Mesorhizobium japonicum MAFF 303099: one gene and its partner. The protein of the gene in region 1 interacts with the protein of each later gene in a pairwise test. Links are inferred from orthologs where the notes say so. Each region holds a gene or a part of one and is shown on either strand. Other genes may lie near its edges.

Region 1 (7,957 bases):
TCTGGAAAACTGGCCGTTAAACTCTGACCCCTGCGGGCACCGGCCCCCAGGCGTTCTTGCCCGCCTGAGAAGGTACAAGCCCGAAGACCAGCAAGGCTATGCCACCGATGGCTGGGATGACGCAGAGCAAGACAAGCCAGCCGCTCATGCCGATGTCGTGGAGACGCCGCACCACAAGCGCGATCCAGGACAGATTCAATGCCAACGCGAAAATATAGAAGGGCAGGAATCCGATGGCGTTCCTGCTCGAAACGTCGCGGAAACCGTTGATGGCAAGATCCACGAGTATCCCGAAACCCAGCAGGGCAAACACCAAGATGGTCGAGCACAGCCAGAAGGCCCAATATTCCTTGCGACGGGCGCGTCCGTTGAAATTGAAAAAATCCACACTGACCGTGCACAGGAAGTATGCCCACAGTCCTCTGGAACGAGTGGGCCGGGTTTCAGTGGTAAGACCAGGCTGGCCAGGGGTCGCCGAGGGTGCGGGCGAACTCGCGGCGACGATGTTGCGCGCTGTTCCGTCGTCCGGCTGGAATTCGACAAAACGGCCTCTGACGAGGGCTATCTCCTGACTCAGATCCGTCCGTGTGAAAAAATAGCGCTTGCCGTCAGCGCCGTCGATGTAACCGTAGTCTTGATCTGCGTCGTAGTGAAACACCGTACCGCGCATTGCTTTCCCCCTGCGTCGCTTCGCCAGCATGCTACCCAGGGTTGTTCACAAGTGCAATATGCACGCCACACTAAACCCTAACCCCCGCCGGCACCGGTCCCCATTGGTTTTCGCGCCCCTGTGTCGGGATGAGCGCGAAGACCAGGATGATCAGGCTGCCGAAGGTCGGGATCAGGATGAGCAGGCAGAGCCAGCCGGTCAGGCCGAGGTCGTGCAGGCGGCGCACGATCATGCCGAGGCTGGGCAGGAAGGTGGCCAGCAGGAAAAGGCCGAAAAGCCCGACCGTCATCGCCGGCATCTCGGCGCTGTCGAAATTGCCCATCTCGGCATCGGCGAAAACGCCGATGCCGACGATCACCAGCAACGCGATCGTCCAGAACAGGCAATAGCCCCAATATTCCTTGCGCCGGGCGCGGCCGGCGAAATTGAAGTAGTTCCGGGTTACGCCGTTCCAGAAATAGGACCAGAGATCGGTGGGCTCCGCCGGCTCGGCCGTCCGGCCGAAATGCTGCGCTTGCGATGCGACGGCCGCCGGTGCGGGGGCGGCTTGAGCCGGTGCGGCGCTCGTGCCGGCGTCGGCGGCCGGGCTTGCCGCCTGGGCGGCGATCGAGAAAACGTCACGCGCCTGGCCGCCGCCCGGCTGGAACTCGACCGCCGTACCCTTGGCCATCGCGGTTTGCCGGCGAAGGTTTTCGCGGGTGAATGTGTAGCGGTTGCCGTCGGCTCCGGTGATGAAACCGAAACCCTGGTCCTCGTCATAGTGAAGCACTTCGCCACGCATCGCCCCACCCCCTGTCGCCGCGTCCCCGCCAAGGTGTGGCACAGTGGCGAGCCCGCGGGCAAGACCGTGCGACGTGGCTGTCATATTAGCGGCAAATCAGGCGTAAAGCTTCACGTGCAGGCATCTTGGCCAAAGCGGGCCATGACAGTCGAGCATTCTGACGCCAGCCAGCGGCGTCAACCCTGTCCTACGAAGGCCGCTTCTTCGGCTTCTTGTGCTTCGGCGGGCCGGCATTGTCGAATTTCGGCTTGCCCGGCTTTTTCGCCCACGGCTTTGCCTCATGGGCTGGGCGCTGCTCGGCTGAAGCCGGCGTGCGCTTCTCGAATTTGCGCTTCGGCGCGTTCGGGTCGAATGGCGCCTTGCCGCGATGCGGCTTCTTGTCGGGGCTCGGCGCCTGATAGCCGGCCCGCGACAGGTCCGGCGTGCCGTCGAGCCGCTTCACCAGGATATTGCCCTGCAGTTTGCGGTCGGGCCCGATGGCGGCAAGAAAGCGATCGGCCCAGTCCGCGGCGATCTGCACGAAGGTTTCTTCCGGCTGCATCTTGATGGCGCCGATCTCGCGCTTGGAGATGCTGCCGGTGCGGCACAGCATCGGGATCAGCCAGCGCGGTTCTGCATTCTGCCTCCGCCCGACCGACAGCGAGAACCAGACGCTGGCGCCGAAATCGTCGCGGCGGCTCGGCGCCTCGTCGCGCTGCGCGAATTTTTCGCCCGCCGGCCTTTCGCGTGAAGGCGTGAAGGGAGCGACGTCTATCAGATCCTCGGGCGCCGAGCGGCTGGCGCGGCACTGGCGCACGAAGGCGGCGGCCACCTGTTCGGCGCCATGCTTGGCGAGAAGCGCGTCGATGAAAGCGCGCTCATCGTCCTTCACCGGCTCGTCGAAGGCCGGATCGGCCAGGATGCGCTCGTCGTCGCGGCGGATCACGTCGTCGGCCGAGGGCGGGCTTGCCCAGGTCGCCTTGAGGCCGGCGTTCTGCAACAGCCGCTCGGTGCGCCTGCGGGCACTGCCTGGCACGATCAGCGCGCTGACGCCCTTGCGCCCGGCGCGGCCGGTGCGGCCGCTGCGGTGCAGCAGCGTTTCGGGATTGGTCGGCAGGTCGGCGTGGATGACCAGTTCGAGGTTGGGCAAGTCGATGCCGCGCGCCGCGACATCCGTTGCGATGCATACCTTGGCGCGGCCGTCGCGCATCGCCTGCAGCGCGTGGCTGCGCTCGTTCTGGCTGAGCTCGCCCGAAAGCGCCACGACCGAAAAATTGCGGTTGTTGAAGCGCGCGGTCAGATGATTGACGGCGGCACGCGTGTTGCAGAACACCAGCGCGTTCTTGGCCTCATAGAAACGCAGCACGTTGATGATGGCGTTCTCGCGATCGGCCTGGGCGACGTTGAGCGCCCGGTATTCGATGTCGAGATGCTGCTTTTCCTCGCCGGCGGCGGAGATGCGCACGGCATCGCGCTGATAGCCTTGCGCCAGCGTTGCGATCGAACGCGGCACGGTAGCCGAGAACATCAGCGTGCGGCGCTCGGCCGGCGCGGCATCGAGGATGAATTCGAGGTCCTCGCGAAAACCGAGATCGAGCATCTCGTCGGCCTCGTCGAGCACCACCGCCTTCAGCGCCGACATGTCGAGCGAGTTGCGCGTGATGTGGTCGCGCAAACGGCCGGGCGTGCCGACGACGATATGGGCGCCGCGCTCCAGCGCGCGCCGCTCGGTGCGCATGTCCATGCCGCCGACGCAGGACGCCACCGTGGCGCCGGTCGGCTCGTAAAGCCATTCCAGTTCACGCGTCACCTGCAGCGCCAGTTCGCGCGTCGGCGCCACCGCCAATGCCAGTGGCGCCATGGCCGCGCCAAAGCGCTCGGCGCCGTCGAGAAGCGTCGGCGCCATGGCAAGGCCGAAGGCCACGGTCTTGCCGGAGCCGGTCTGCGCCGACACCAGCGCATCGGCGGACCCAAGTTCAAGCACCGCCTTCTGCACCGGTGTCAGTTCGGAATAGCCGCGTTTTTCCAGCGCCTGTGCCAGCGCCGGGACGATACCTACAAAGTTGGACATCTCGCTCTTTCGGAATTCAGGGTTCTGCGCTCATCATGGAGCACATCGGGGCCGGCGCCGCGCCAGCCCAACAATCTTGGCCGTTCGTACTTCCTGCCGCCGCTCTTGTACAGGGCGCGCCATGAAGGCCATGCGACGCGCCGCGCATTGACTCCTGCCGCAAACCGCGTAAAAGCCCGCTTTGAACGGGATCGTTTTTCGATGCGCGGCCTTTCGATGGCTCTTCTTGCATACGATGCTCCCAGCCTCAATGCGAACCATTGGGCCGGGCGCCTCGGCGCGTCTCCTCGTTCCAGCAAAACCATGGCCAAAACCACCACCAAAACGGTGTGATTCCCTTGGCCTAACCACCCTCTCCCGGGTTCGGCCCGGGGGACGGAACCCGCATTGGCCGGCGGGTTTTCTCCAAAAACCAAGCGGAGAGGGACAGGAGATCTTTATGAGTTTCAAGGTTGCAGTCGTCGGCGCCACGGGCAATGTGGGCCGGGAAATGCTCAACATACTGGAAGAGCGCGGCTTTCCGGTAAGCGAAGTGGTGGCGCTCGCGTCGCGGCGCAGCCAGGGCACGGAAGTGTCGTTCGGCGACCGCACGCTGAAGGTCAAGGCGCTCGACCAGTATGATTTTTCCGACACCGACATCTGCGTCATGTCGGCCGGCGGCAATGTCTCCAAGGAATGGTCGCCGAAGATCGGCAAGCAGGGCTGCGTCGTCATCGATAATTCGTCGGCCTTCCGCTACGACCAGGACGTGCCGCTGATCGTGCCGGAAGTGAATCCGGACGCGATCTCGCTGTTCACGCGCAAGAACATCATCGCCAACCCGAACTGCTCGACGGCGCAGCTGGTCGTGGCGCTGAAGCCGCTGCATGATTTCGCCACCATCAAGCGCGTCGTCGTCGCCACCTACCAGTCGGTGTCGGGCGCCGGCAAGGAAGGCATGGACGAGCTCTTCACGCAGACCCGTGCCGTGTTCGTCGCCGACCAGGTCGACGTCAAGAAGTTCACCAAGCGCATCGCCTTCAACGTCATTCCGCATATCGACGTCTTCCTCGACGACGGCTTCACCAAGGAAGAGTGGAAGATGGTCGCCGAGACCAAGAAGATGCTCGACCCCAAGATCAAGCTGACGGCGACCTGCGTGCGCGTGCCGGTGTTCATCGGCCATTCGGAAGCCGTCAACATCGAGTTCGAGAAGCCGATCACCGCCGACGAGGCGCGCGACATCCTGCGTGACGCGCCGGGCTGCCAGGTCTTGGACAAGCGCGAGGACGGCGGCTACATCACGCCGCTGGAATCGGCCGGCGAGGACGCCACCTTCATCTCGCGCATCCGCGAGGATTCGACCGTCGACAACGGCCTGTCGATGTGGGTCGTCTCCGACAATCTGCGCAAGGGCGCGGCGCTCAACGCGGTCCAGATCGCCGAGCTTCTGGTCGAGCGCGGCCTGATCCAGCCGAAGAAGAAGGCGGCCTGACGGCGGTTTGTTTTTCGCTCGCGGGCCGTATCGCCGCTGCCGCGGCGGGCCCTCCGCGAGGGCGCCGGACGACCGGCGGCCCGCGGTCGCGGGCTCGGCCTTCGGCCGGGCGCCTCTTCCTTCTCCCCTGTGGGAGAAGGTGGATCGGCGCGAAGCGCCGAGACGGATGAGGGTGTTCCAGCGGAGTGAGACGTTGGCGTTCCCTTCATGACTAGCACTCAGCCCGTAGGTATCGTCCTGCGCCCGGCCAGCGGCTCGGACGCTGCCGCCATCGCGACCATGATGCGCGCGTCGCTCAACGCTTTCGACTGGATGCCGGTGCTGCATACGCCGAAGGAAGACCTTTTCTTCATCCGCGACATCGTGCTGCCACGACAGCAGGTGACGGTCGCTGAGGCCGGCCCGGTGATTGCCGGTTTCATTGCCGTCAGCGGCGATTGGGTGGAGCAGCTCTACCTCGACCCGGCCTGGACGGGGCAAGGCATCGGCAGCCGGTTGCTGACGGACGCCACCGCAGCCTTGCCGGTCACGAAACTCCATTGCTTCCAGGCCAACACCGGGGCCCAGCGTTTTTACGAGCGCCATGGGTTCCGCGCCGAGTCGTTTGGCGACGGCACGAACAACGAGGAAGGCCTGCCGGACATTCTGTACGTCCGCAGGCGCTGACGCCTTACTCCACCTGTCCGTTCTCTGCCGCCAGTCCACGCAACAAGACCATCGCCTCCTCCGCCCGCTCCGCCGGCACAAACAGGTGATCATGGTAGAACGCCGAGACCGGATTTACGCCCATGCCGGCGGCGGCGAGCCGCGTGGTGATGGCGGCGAGGAAGCCGACCGCTTCCAGCGATGAGTGGACGTTCAGCGTGATCATCCGGCAGCGGAACGAGGCGCTCAGTCCGGCTGCCTCTGCCGCGTCCTCGGTCACGATCAGCGTCGTGCCCTCACGCTCGCGAAACAGCATCACCGGGTCGAGGTTCTTCGGCTGGGAAACTCCAGGCGCCAGCGTGGCGAAGACATGGATGCCGTCAAGCAATTCCGGCGTCATCGACGCCAACAATGTCTTCAGGTCGGTCTCGCCGGTCATTTCTCTCGCCTGAACAGGAACGGGCAACAGCCTTCTCAATATCCGCAACCGGCACATGCCGATAGTCCGCGCGCACGACATGGCGATGTCGCTGGCGGCCGGGCTTGCGGATCCGTCGCATCGCACAATAGAGGAGCTGAGGGCCGATGCCGGTCCGTGAAAGGCCGTCCATGATCGTTCGCCCGCGCCCCAACTTCCTGCAGCTGTTCTTCATCATGCGCGGCTCCGTGGTGCCGCGCATCCTGCCGCAGATCTTTGGGTTCGCCGTCTATTCGGCGGTCATCCTGGCCCTGGCGCGGTGGTTCGAGCTCGATCTCGGCGTCTTCAACATCACGCCTTTCGGGCTGGTGGGCGTGACGCTGTCTATCTATCTGTCCTTCCGCAACAACGCCGCCTACGACCGCTGGTGGGAAGCGCGCAAGCTGTGGGGCACGCTGGTCTTCGAAATCCGCAATCTGGCGCGCGCCACGACCAGCCTCATTCCCGATCCGGCCGAACAGCGCGCCTTGCTGATGGAGGCGCTGGCCTTCTGCCATTTCCTGCGCGGCCAGTTGCGCAAGACCGACAGCATCAAGGACGCCCGCGCCTTCATCGACGCTCAGGCGGAAACGGTCGCAGGCTTCGCCAATCCCGCCGACGAGATGGTCCGGCGCATGGGCCGGCGCGCCAATGCGCAGCGCCGGGCGGGCGACGTCGATCCGATCGGCTTCCGCATCCTCGACGAGAGGCTGGCGTCGATCACGGCCATCCAGGCCGGCTGCGAGCGGATCGCCGGCACGCCCTTGCCTTTCGCCTATACGCTGCTCGTGCACCGCACGGCCTATATCGTCTGCCTGCTTTTGCCCATCGGGCTGATCTCGACCACCGGCTGGGCGACGCCGCTGTTCACGGCGTTGATCGCCTACACCTTCTTCGGCCTCGACGCGCTGTCGGAGGAACTCGAGGACCCGTTCGGCACCGAAGCCAACGACCTCGCGCTCGACGGCCTGTGCCGCGTTTGCGAGATCTCGGTATTCGAGGCGCTGGGGGAGGCGCCGCCGAAGATGCTGCCGGCCGAGAAGTTTTATTTCTCCTAGAATCCGGCCCGGCCTGCCTGCCGGCCAAATGACGGATTGAAAAAACCCAACCCCCTGTAGGATTGCCGCCTCGTGCCGCGTCCTTGGTTCGACCCCAGCAAATGGGGTTCGAACCAACCGGAGGGAACGTTGATGAGCATTTCCGAAACCGCGCCTGCCTCGCCCGGCGCCTTGTGGACCGGCCGTGTGCTCAGCGGCCTCATCATCCTGTTCATGATCTTCGACGGCGCCATCAAGCTGCCGCCGCTCGATGTCGTCACCCAGACGATGGTGCCGCTCGGCTGGCCGGCCGACGCCAATGTCGCGCGCATGCTCGGCGTCATCGGCCTGGTCGCGACCGCGCTCTACGCGCTGCCGCGCACATCGGTGCTCGGCGCCATCCTGCTCACCGCCTATATGGGCGGAGCCATCGCCACCAATGCGCGGATCGGCAATCCGCTGTTCTCGCACACGCTGTTCGGCGTCTATCTCGGCATCATCCTGTGGGGCGGCCTCTATCTGCGCGATCCCAGGGTGCGCGCGCTGATCCCGCTCAGCCAATAGTTTTTCAGGGAGAGAAAAATGTTCAGCACCATCCTCATCATCCTCGTCGTCATCATCGCCGCGATCCTCACCTATGCCGCGACGCGGCCGAATGATTTCGTCGTCACCCGCACGGCCACCATCAAGGCTGCGCCCGAGGCGATCTTCCCGCTGATCAACGATTTCAGCCGCTGGCCGACATGGTCGCCCTACGAGAAGCTTGACCCCGACATGAAGCGCAGGCTCTCCGGCGCGCAGAGCGGCAAGGGCGCCGTCTATGCCTGGGAAGGCAATGGCAAG
Region 2 (5,354 bases), 370 kb from region 1 along the record:
TCAAGCTGCTCGAATGGGCCGCTTCCAGGGGCGAGAAATGGGATGCCTCGATCGTTGGCGAGCCGACCAACCCGGACACGCTTGGCGACATGATCAAGATCGGCCGCCGCGGCTCGCTGTCCGGTTCGATCACGGTCAATGGCCGTCAGGGCCATGCCGCCTATCCGCAGCTTGCCGACAATCCGGTGCGCGGCTTGATGGGCCTGGTCGATGCCCTGCTGCATCCCGTCTTCGACAAGGGAACCAAGGATTTCCAACCGACCAATCTGGAGGTCACCTCCATCGATGTCGGCAACCCGGCCACCAATGTCATCCCCGCGAAGGCGACCGCGACCTTCAACATCCGCTTCAACGACACCTGGACGGCCGAGACCGTCCAGGCCGAAATCCACAACCGGCTCGACCAGGCGGCGAAGCGCAAGAAGTATCGGCCGGGCAAGAAGACACCGGTCGACTATGACCTCGTCTGGCGCGACCGGCCGAGCCATGTCTTCCTGACCCGCGACGACAAGTTGGTCGACACGCTTGCCGGCTCGATCAAGGCGGCGGTCGGCAAGGAGCCGACATTGTCCACTTCGGGCGGCACGTCGGATGCGCGCTTCATCAAGGATTACTGCCCGGTGGTCGAGTTCGGCCTGGTCGGCAAGACCATGCATATGGTCGACGAGCGCGTCGCCCTTGCCGATCTCGAAACGCTGACGCGGATCTACCAGCGCTTCATCGAAGACTGGTTCGGGCAGGGCTGAGCAGCATGCTTTCGGCGGATGAAACCCAAGCTTCGCTCACTGGTGCCTGGCGGCTGATGCTCGGCAAGGTCGACGGCCTGCGCCTGCTCGACCTGTCGGCCGACGGATTCTGGAATTCCTTCTTCGCCATCGTCGTTGCCGCGCCGGCGCTGATCGTCAGCTGGGTCGGCATCGCCAACCAGATCGGCGATCCCGACGCCTTCGTGGGCCGTTTCGGCATGCTGTTGCGCCTGGCGACGGTCGATATCGGTTCCTGGGTGCTGCCGTTGATCGCGCTCGCTTTGGTCGCGCCGCGCGCCGGCATTGGCGGGCGCTTCGTGCACTATGTCGTCGCCAGCAACTGGGCTTCCGCCATTACCGCCTGGCTGATGCTGCCCTCGGCGCTGATCCGGCTTTTCCTGTCGTCGGCAAGCCAGGTCTCGAGCCTTGTGTCGCTGCTGCTGTTTGCCCTGTCGATGGTGCTGACCTGGCGCATGACCAATGCCACGATCGGCAAGGGCGCGGCGGTCGGCACCGCCGTTTTCGTCGGCATGTTCATCGCTTCGCTGCTGGTGCTGTTCGGGCTGCAGATGCTGCTTGGCATCTCCGTGCCGGACGATATCGGGGCTCAAAGCCTTTCCGGACCGTTCCCGGGGTTAGAGCCTGCCGGGCTCTGAACAGAAGCCCCCCGACCCTATTCAGGGATAATCGACGCCGATGAGAAAAAGCCCGTCGGGCGGCGCCACCTGGCCGCAGGCGGCGCGGTCGCGCGCTTCGAGCGCCGCCTTGAGCTCGGCCTCGGTCCAGCCGCCATCGCCGACGCGCTTGAGCGAGCCGACCATGGAGCGCACCTGGTTGTGCAGGAAGGAACGGGCCGAAGCCCTCACCTCGATCATGTCGCCCGCCCGGCTAACATCGAGGCGTTCCAGCGTCCGAACCGGGCTGTTGGCCTGGCACTGGGTCGAACGGAAGGTGGTGAAGTCATGCCGGCCGAGCAGGAGTTTCGCGGCCTCGTGCATGGCGCCGGCATCGAGCCGCTTCGGCACCCACCACACCTTGCCCTTTTCCAGTGCCGCGGGCGCACGCCGGTTGAGGATGCGATAGAGATAGTGGCGCCCGGTGGCAGAGAAGCGGGCGTCGAAATCGTCCGGGACGATCGCCGCTTTCAGGATGGCGACATGCGCGCCGGCCGCCTGCAGATGGGCGTTGACGGCATCGCGCACCTTGTCGCCGGGCCATGGCTTGGCGAGGTCGACATGCGCCACCTGGGCGCTCGCATGCACGCCGGCATCGGTGCGGCCGGCGGCGCGCAACCGCACCGCCTCGCCGCAGAATTTCTCGATCGCCTGCTCGATCGCCTGCTGCACCGAAGGCTGGTCGGCCTGATGCTGCCAGCCGGCGAACAGGCTGCCGTCATATTCGATGTCGAGGCGAAAACGCGGCATTTGCGGCTAGAGCTCTCGCCTTGAGCAATTCCAGGAAAAGTGTGAAACGGTTTTCCGTCCGGAATTGCGTTAAAACAAAGAGGTAGAGCAGGTCACCGTTTCCATGAAACGGTGGACTGCTCTACGCGGCGAGAGCGGTGAAGGCGGAAGCGTAGACCAGCCTGCCGGCCTCCGGAGCGTCGCCCCAGGCCAGCGCCTGCAGCGCCTCGCCCTGGTATTCGCTCTCGAACTTCTCGGCCCGCGCATGGCTGTAGCCGAAACGGCCATAATAGGCCGGGTCGCCCAGCACCACCGCCAGCGTCTCGCCGGCATCCTTCAGCCGGATATGCGCCTCGCGGATCAGCGCGCCGCCTATGCCGCTGCCATGGAACGAAGGTTCCACCGCCAGCGGCGCCAGCGCCACCGCCGCGAAGCTCCTGCCGCCAGTCTGGACGAACAGCCGGGAAAACAGGATGTGGCCGACCGCCTGGCCGTCTTCTTCCGCCACCAGTTCGACGACGGCGTCGCCGCCGGTGACCAGCGCGTCGACCAGCCCGGCCTCCGCCTGCTGGCCGAAGGCGTGTTCCTCGACGAGGCGAATGGCCTCGCGATCCCGCGGCGTCGCCGCGCGTATCGACATCATGCTCATGAGAACTTCATTCCTTTTACGATCTTGGCTCCGCGCAGGAATTCCGACGCGGCGGCGGGCTTTCCGCCCGCACGTTGAACTTCGACCAGTCTGATCGCGCCTGCCCCGCAGGCGACCGTCAGCCGGTCATCGAGAATTCCTCCCGACTCGCCCAAATCTTCCGAAGGCGACAGGCCATCGGACAGCGTCGAGCGAAGCAGTTTCAGCCGTTCCATGCGGCCGCCAATGTCAATTTCGGACCAGGCGCCGGGAAAGGGCGACAGGCCACGAAGGTGGTTGTGGACCTCGGCCGCGGGCCGCGTCCAGTCCACGCGCGTCTCGGATTTATCGATTTTTCTGGCGTAAGTCACCCCTTCCGCCGCTTGCGCGGTAAATGTCAGGGTGTTCTTTGCCAGCCGCGCCAGCGCTTCCACCATCAGGGCAGCACCGACGCGCATCAACCGATCATGCAGATCGCCGGCTGTCATATCGGGGTCGATGGCGCATTTTTCAAGCAATCCCACCGGGCCGGTGTCGAGACCCTCTTCCATGCGCATAACCATCATGCCGCTTTCCAGGTCACCAGCCATGATGGCGCGCTGGATGGGGGCGGCACCGCGCCAGCGCGGCAGAAGCGATGCATGGCCGTTGATGCAGCCAAGCCGGGGTGCGTCGAGAATTACCTTCGGCAGCAGCAAACCATAGGCCACGACCACGGCGATATCGGCCCGCAGGGCGTTGAAAGCGGCCTGTTCGGCCTCGCCCTTGAGGGATGTCGGCGTCCGCACCTCGATGCCCAGCCGCTCGGCCTCGCGCTGCACCGGTGAAGGCGTCAACTCCAGTCCGCGCCGGCCGGCGGCGCGCGGCGGCTGCGTGTAGACGGCGGAAATCTCATGTCCGGCCTTGGCGATCGCGCGCAGCGTCGGCACCGAAAACTCCGGCGTGCCCATGAAGATGACGCGAAGGGGCATTTTCCCCTATCCCACCAGCTTGCCCGGCGCCTTGTCCTTGGCGAGCTTCTTGAACTTCTTCACCACCATGTCGCGCTTCAGCTTCGAGATGTGGTCGATGAACAGCACGCCGTTGAGATGATCGATCTCGTGCTGCAGGCAGGTCGCCATCAGTCCCTCGGCCTCCATCTCCTGCAATTTGCCGTCGCGGTCGAGATATTTCACGCGCACGGAAGCCGGGCGCTCCACCTCGGCGTAATAGTCGGGAATGGACAGGCAGCCTTCCTCGTAGACGGAGCGCGCCTCGGCGCTTTCCAGGATCTCCGGGTTGATGAAGACATGCGGCGCCGGCGTTTCGTCTTCCTTGGCGAGATCGATCACCAGCATGCGCAGCGGTTCGCCGATCTGGATTGCCGCCAGCCCGATGCCGGGCGCGTCATACATGGTCGCCAGCATGTCGTCGGCCAGTTTGCGCAAAGGCGCGTCGACGCGCTCCACCGGCTTGGAAACCTGGCGCAGGATGGGATCGGGAAGGATGATGAGTGGCTTGATCGGCATGGCGTCCCACGTAAGACGTCCAGCGAAAAGCGTCAACCGGTGGACCTGAGTATCGTTCACGTTTTGATCTGTGCCGGGCCACCGAATCGGCTATGCTGTCCACATGAATGATCTGAACACCATCCTTTCGCAGCCCGTCGCACGGCTTGGCGCGTCGACAATCACGCTCGGCCACGCGCTGGCCTTCGGCGCCTTGTTGTTTCTCGGCCTGTTCCTGGCGCTGGTCGTCGCGCTGTGGCGGTCGGCCAAGGCGCGCGCGGTCGCTGCCGCGGAAGCCGCCGACCATGCCCGCGACGCCGAGGCGCGGATGGCCGGCATCCTGCAAAGCCAAGCCGAGATGCAGGGCCGCATGGGCGCCATTGCCGAAGTGTTCGGCGCGCGCCAGGCGGAGTTGACGCAGTCGATCGGCCAGCGCCTCGACGCCATGACCGGCCGCATCGGCCAGACCATGACCGAACAGACCAAATCCACGCATGAGAGCCTGGCCAAACTGCAGGAGCGGCTGGCGATCATCGACACCGCGCAAGGCAACATCCAGTCGCTTGCCGGCCAGGTCGTGCAGTTGCAGGCCATCCTCTCCAACAAACAGACGCGCGGCGCCTTCGGCCAGTCGCGCATGGAGGCGATCGTCGCCGACGGCCTGCCGCATGGCGCCTATGAATTCCAGGCGACGCTGTCGAATGGCAGCCGGCCCGATTGCCTGGTGAAGATGCCGAACGGCGCGCCGTCACTGGCCATCGATGCCAAGTTTCCGCTGGAGGCCTGGAATGCCATCCGCGCCGCCGACGGCGCCGACCTGCAGAAAGTCGCGTCCCAGGCCTTCCGCCGCGACATCGAGATCCATGTCCGCGACATCTCGGAAAAATACCTGATCCAGGGCGAGACGCAGGACACCGCCTTCATGTTCGTGCCGTCGGAATCGGTGTTCGCCGAGATCCACGAGAATTTCGAGGCGATCGTCCACAAGGCGCACCGCGCCCGCGTCGTCATCGTCTCGCCGTCGCTGCTGATGCTGTCGATCCAGGTCATCCAGGCGATCCTCAAGGACGCCCGCATGCGCGAACAGGCG

Evidence for each region. Proteins that work in one complex are often made in the same cells at the same time.
Region 2: the proteins of MAFF_RS18135 (region 1) and def interact in binary tests that used the Escherichia coli proteins (3 or more experiments, as listed by UniProt). The link is inferred for Mesorhizobium japonicum MAFF 303099 from one-to-one orthologs.

Annotation. Positions count from the first base shown.
Region 1 is NC_002678.2:3,481,546-3,489,502, reverse strand. What follows is about bases 3,041-5,957. They hold MAFF_RS18135 (aspartate-semialdehyde dehydrogenase), read left to right. Parts: upstream 3,041-3,940; coding sequence 3,941-4,975; downstream 4,976-5,957. Other genes in these bases: MAFF_RS18125 (ACT domain-containing protein), read right to left, coding at 5,646-5,957; MAFF_RS18130 (GNAT family N-acetyltransferase), read left to right, coding at 5,183-5,641; MAFF_RS18140 (DEAD/DEAH box helicase), read right to left, coding at 3,041-3,501. In the rest of the region: MAFF_RS18150 (DUF805 domain-containing protein), read right to left, coding at 17-670; MAFF_RS18145 (DUF805 domain-containing protein), read right to left, coding at 741-1,451; more of MAFF_RS18140, read right to left, coding at 1,639-3,040; more of MAFF_RS18125, read right to left, coding at 5,958-6,059; MAFF_RS18120 (bestrophin family protein), read left to right, coding at 6,230-7,135; MAFF_RS18115 (DoxX family protein), read left to right, coding at 7,268-7,678; MAFF_RS18110 (SRPBCC family protein), read left to right, coding at 7,697-7,957.
Region 2 is NC_002678.2:3,854,922-3,860,275, forward strand. The notes cover bases 2,521-5,354. They hold def (peptide deformylase), read right to left. Parts: upstream 4,286-5,354; coding sequence 3,755-4,285; downstream 2,521-3,754. Other genes in these bases: MAFF_RS19960 (GNAT family N-acetyltransferase), read right to left, coding at 2,521-2,798; fmt (methionyl-tRNA formyltransferase), read right to left, coding at 2,795-3,748; MAFF_RS19975 (DNA recombination protein RmuC), read left to right, coding at 4,389-5,354. In the rest of the region: dapE (succinyl-diaminopimelate desuccinylase), read left to right, coding at 1-746; MAFF_RS19950 (hypothetical protein), read left to right, coding at 752-1,402; tRNA pseudouridine(38-40) synthase TruA, read right to left, coding at 1,424-2,170; more of MAFF_RS19960, read right to left, coding at 2,292-2,520. UniProt on the Escherichia coli protein: Removes the formyl group from the N-terminal Met of newly synthesized proteins. Requires at least a dipeptide for an efficient rate of reaction. N-terminal L-methionine is a prerequisite for activity but the enzyme has broad specificity at other positions.